Regions from separate parts of the Kosakonia beeri genome, predicted to be linked through region 2. Evidence: predicted binding sites of a transcription regulator. Region 2 holds the regulator's gene; the other holds the start of a gene.
The links. Region 2 encodes LexA, which represses DNA repair genes until DNA is damaged. Its sites were predicted from a motif close to TNCTGTATGTACATACAGNA; they were not measured.
Positions count from the first base shown of each region.

Region 1: the regulator LexA is predicted to act here: its motif matches at 1,593-1,612, upstream of ACUY4S_RS10045 (YebG family protein).

Region 1 is NZ_CM135106.1:2,098,704-2,101,108, reverse strand. Features, by position in the region: gene ACUY4S_RS10055 (tellurite resistance TerB family protein) at 66-737, opposite strand; gene yebF (protein YebF) at 830-1,183, opposite strand; gene ACUY4S_RS10045 (YebG family protein) at 1,242-1,577, opposite strand; gene purT (formate-dependent phosphoribosylglycinamide formyltransferase) at 1,709-2,405, shown strand, end outside.
Region 2 is NZ_CM135106.1:4,568,439-4,570,843, forward strand. Features, by position in the region: gene dinF (MATE family efflux transporter DinF) at 1-934, opposite strand, end outside; gene lexA (transcriptional repressor LexA) at 1,013-1,627, opposite strand; gene ACUY4S_RS21640 (diacylglycerol kinase) at 1,736-2,104, opposite strand; gene plsB (glycerol-3-phosphate 1-O-acyltransferase PlsB) at 2,236-2,405, shown strand, end outside.

The DNA.
Region 1 (2,405 bases), 2.5 Mb from region 2:
TTTATTTGTTTTACACTCCTATAAGGGTGGCAAAACCCACGCGCGATGCAAGCGAAACGTGATGCTCACGACTGTATGATGGTGTCTTTTTGCTGCTTGAGATCCTGTTCGATGCCATCGCGTACGTCCTGAGGAATTTTCAGCGCATCGCCCAGCGCGTTGAGATAGCTGCGTTCCATAAAGTGGTCGACATCAATGACAGCACAACTAAGAAAATAGACTTCCAGTGCCTCTTCTTCATTTTGTACACCCTGCGCCAGGCGATGCGGATCGAGAGGCTGCTCAATGGCCTGCGTCACCAGTGCTCGCCCCTGCATTTCGATACCCGCCTCCCGCAATTGGTGTTCGATAGCGGCGCGCTCTTTGTCATCGATATGACCATCACTTTTAGCCGCAAACACCAGCGCCAGAATCAGACGTTCTGCGCGCACGTCCAGCGGCGAACTCTGATGGCCAAATTGCGGCTCGTTCTGATGAGCATCGCGTATCCGCGATTTATATTTATTCCACAATACGCTTCCCGCCACCGCGCCGCCGCCAATTAACAGTGCGCTGGTGCCGTATTTGGCAAGCAGCTTACGCGATGATTTACTGGACACCAGCAACCCCGCCAGACCACCTAACGCGCCGGGAACCAGCAGCTTACTGAGCCCTTGCTCGCCAGCTGAAGAAGATGTTGCGTTCGCAGAGTCACTGCTCTGGCCGAGCAGTGACTGTAATTGATTTAGCCAATTCATAGTGATACCCCTCACGAAGCGATGAATGAACGCTCAGAGTACGCGAGGGGGATGTCAGGAAGTGTCTAAGTCTGCAAAAGATAAGAAAAGTGTTAATGGGACTGAGGCTGATAGTCCGCCTTACCGGCTTTGCAGTCTATTGCAACCTTGTAGTGAATATCCGCGCTTTTACCGCGCACGGTTAACGGCACGGTCCATTTATCATCCTTGCCGACAATATCCTTTGCACTGATCCAGGCTATCGGATCGGCCTGGCCCAGTTTCTTTTGATCGTCCACCCAGCGCACAATACGATTCTGTAAATAATCACGCTTAACGCTGGCCGCGATCCCATCCGCGTTAAGTCCCTCGCAGGAGGGAAACTTGACCGTTTTGTCGTTTGCAGCCTGCGCCGTCATGCTGCCTGCCAGCAATAGTAAGCTGGATAAAACCCCTGCTATTTTCATGCTTATCTCCTGGTTCTTACCCATTCATAGCATGGTACAAATTGCTGGCAGTGCAAGATCAGGCGACTTCTGCGCGTTTACCCGCGCTTTTAATATCTACCGCGTCGTTCTGTTCACTCTCTTCAACGGCCGGAGATACCGTCGATTCCTCGTCTGCACCCGGTAATTTGCCGGATTTCAGAATACCGCTGAGCGCGTCTTTATGTTCAGCAAGCCAAAGAGCCATCTGGTCGCGGGTTTCGTCTTCCAGCGTGACAGGCCCGGTGGTCAGCCATTCCCCGAGGACTTCAGCCAGGTCGAGCATCTTGTCGTAAGCATCCGCTTCCTTTTTGCTGGCAAAAGACATTTTTTCCTCACCTTCTCTAATGACTACGTATTTAACTTCTACCGCCATGATGCAGCCTCATTTAACTGTGTATTTATACAGTATAGTAGCGCGATGGAAAAACCATCGCAAGTGACAAAAGACAGACGCAAACGTTTTCGTTTATACTGCGCGCAGTTTTTTTCCAACGGTAGGCTGCTATGACTCTTTTAGGAACTGCGCTGCGCCCTGCAGCAACGCGTGTGATGTTACTCGGTTCTGGTGAACTGGGCAAAGAGGTGGCTATAGAATGCCAGCGTCTCGGCATTGAGGTGATTGCGGTAGACCGCTACGCTAACGCGCCAGCCATGCATGTGGCACACCGTTCACATGTGATCAACATGCTCGATGGTGAAGCATTGAAGGTACTGGTGGCGAGTGAAAAACCGCATTTTATTGTGCCCGAAATTGAAGCCATCGCCACCGAAACACTGCTCGAACTGGAAGCTCAGGGCCAGCACGTTGTGCCCTGTGCCCGCGCCACCCAACTGACCATGAACCGCGAAGGCATTCGCCGCCTGGCAGCTGAAGAGCTGCAACTGCCTACGTCAAGTTACCGTTTTGCCGACAGTGAAGCCGCATTCCAACAGGCTGTTGAAGAGATTGGTCTGCCCTGTATCGTAAAACCCGTAATGAGCTCTTCAGGCAAAGGTCAGAGTTTTATTAAAAGCGCGGATCAGTTAGCCAAAGCGTGGGAATATGCGCAACAAGGCGGTCGTGCCGGCGCTGGCCGCGTGATTGTCGAAGGGGTCGTTAACTTTGATTTTGAAATTACGCTGCTAACCATCAGCGCGGCAGATGGTGTGCACTTCTGCGCCCCGATTGGCCACCGCCAGGAAGAAGGCGATTACCGTGAAT
Region 2 (2,405 bases):
GCCAGACATGCATTAACTGGCTACCGTCTCTGGCTCCGTACGCCTGCCCGGAATGGGCTTCTACTGCGTAAGCGAAGCCATCCAGCGCGTAGGCAGTGAAGGTCAAAAACATCATCAGCACGGCATTCGCCGCCACCGTCTCGGGCCCCAGCCGCGCACCAAAAACGGTAATGGAGCCAAAACAGAGCTGGAGCAGTAAAGAGCGCAGCATAATATCGCGATTTAGCGACAGTAACCGCCTGACACCACCACGCCAGGCCTGGCGCAGCATCGGAATCGTTATGCCATGCATAATCAGTACGCGCCGCGCCATAAGCAACCCAATGACAAATGTCGCATATTCCGCGACCGCGGTTGCCAGCGCTGCGCCCTGCACATTCATGTGCAGCCCCATCACCAGCCAGACATCAAGCACAATGTTCAGCGCATTGCCCACCACCAGCAATATCACCGGAGCACGAGCATACTGCACGCCTAACAACCACCCCAGCAGTACCAGATTACCCAGCGATGCCGGCGCGCTTAGCCACCGGATCTCCAGGAAGCGCCGCGCCTGTTCCAGTACAGCCTCACTGCCACCAGTGATGTGCAATGCAAGATCGATTAACGGCGTACGCAGCATGGCAATTAGCACACCGACGACCAGAGCCAGCAGCAGTGGCTGGATCAGTGCGCGGGCCAGTGCAGAAGTGTCACGGGCACCAAACGCCTGTGCTGTAAGGCCGGTCGTGCTCATGCGCAGAAACAACAGCAGCATAAACAGAAAACTGGTTGCCGTTGCGCCAATCGCCACACCGCCAAGATAGACAGGGCTGTCGAGATGACCGATCACTGCTGTATCCACCAGCCCCAACAGCGGGACAGTGATATTGGAGACGATCATCGGCAGCGCAAGTCGCCATAGCGCTTTATCGGAGGCACTTAACAATGACATAGCCGTGTAGGAATCAGTCGGGGAGAAAGGTTTTACGCTGCGGAGCGTATAACAGCACCGCAGCACATAAGCGGGGCGTTACAGCCACTGCCCATTGCGAATGACACCGACCGCCAGACCTTCAATGGTGAAGTTTTGATCGCGCAGGTCAACCACAATTGGGGTGAATTCGCTGTTTTCCGGTAACAATTCTACGGTGTTACCGTGTTTTTTGAGGCGTTTTACCGTGACTTCGTCTTCAATACGCGCCACCACAACCTGGCCGTTACGCACATCCTGCGTTTTATGCACGGCCAACAGGTCGCCATCCATAATGCCAATGTCTTTCATCGACATCCCGCTAACGCGCAACAAGAAGTCCGCATGCGGTTTAAAAAGTGAGGGATCAACCTGATAGTGACCTTCAATATGCTGCTGTGCCAGTAACGGTTCGCCCGCAGCAACACGCCCGACCAGCGGCAAACCTTGATCTTCTTCTTCTCCGAGCAGCAGGCGAAGACCGCGCGATGCGCCGGAAACTATTTCAATTACCCCTTTACGCGCAAGCGCTTTGAGGTGTTCTTCAGCCGCATTTGGGGAACGGAACCCCAATTGTTGTGCGATTTCCGCACGCGTCGGTGGCATACCGGTTTGATTGATGCGTTCGCGGATGAGATCGAACACCTCTTGCTGCCTGGCCGTTAAAGCTTTCATTCCGCCCCCTGGGTGTATATACAGTGATGCTGTGAGTATATACAGTTAAAGGCGATTTTGGAACCAAATTTAAGCAAAAAACCAGGCTCTTAACGAATTCCGGAAGCATTATCGAAAATATGACCAAAGCAACGAGATCCAGGTAAACAGCGCCAACAGGATAGACATCAGCACGGCGGCAGAGCCCATGTCCTTCGCACGCCCCGAAAGCTCATGGAATTCGGTACCAATTCGATCGACGACCGCTTCAATCGCACTATTCAGGATTTCCACAATCATCACCAGAGAAACCGAACCAATCAGTAACACGCGCGTGATCGCGTCAATATCAAGCCAGCAGGCGATAATAATGGCCAGCGTCACTGCAATCGCTTCCTGGCGAAACGCCGCTTCATTTACCCATGCAGCGCGCACCCCTTTCCAGGAATAACCGGCAGCTTTAATGATCCGGGTTAATCCAGTGGTATTATTAGCCATGAAAAAGAACCTTTTTATGTAATGAGCGTCAATGTCTATGTAAGCACGCAGCGGTACAACAGAAATTATGCGCGCTTTCTGATATTCTTTGCGGCGCAATGGCACTATTAACCAGAGGCTTTACATCCTTTATGTCCGGCTGGCCACGAATTTACTACAAATTACTGAATTTACCATTAAGCGTGCTGGTAAAAAGTAAATCGATCCCCGCAGAACCTGCACAGGAACTGGGTCTCGATACGTCACGCCCCATCATGTACGTGCTGCCTTACAACTCTAAGGCGGACTTACTGACACTCCG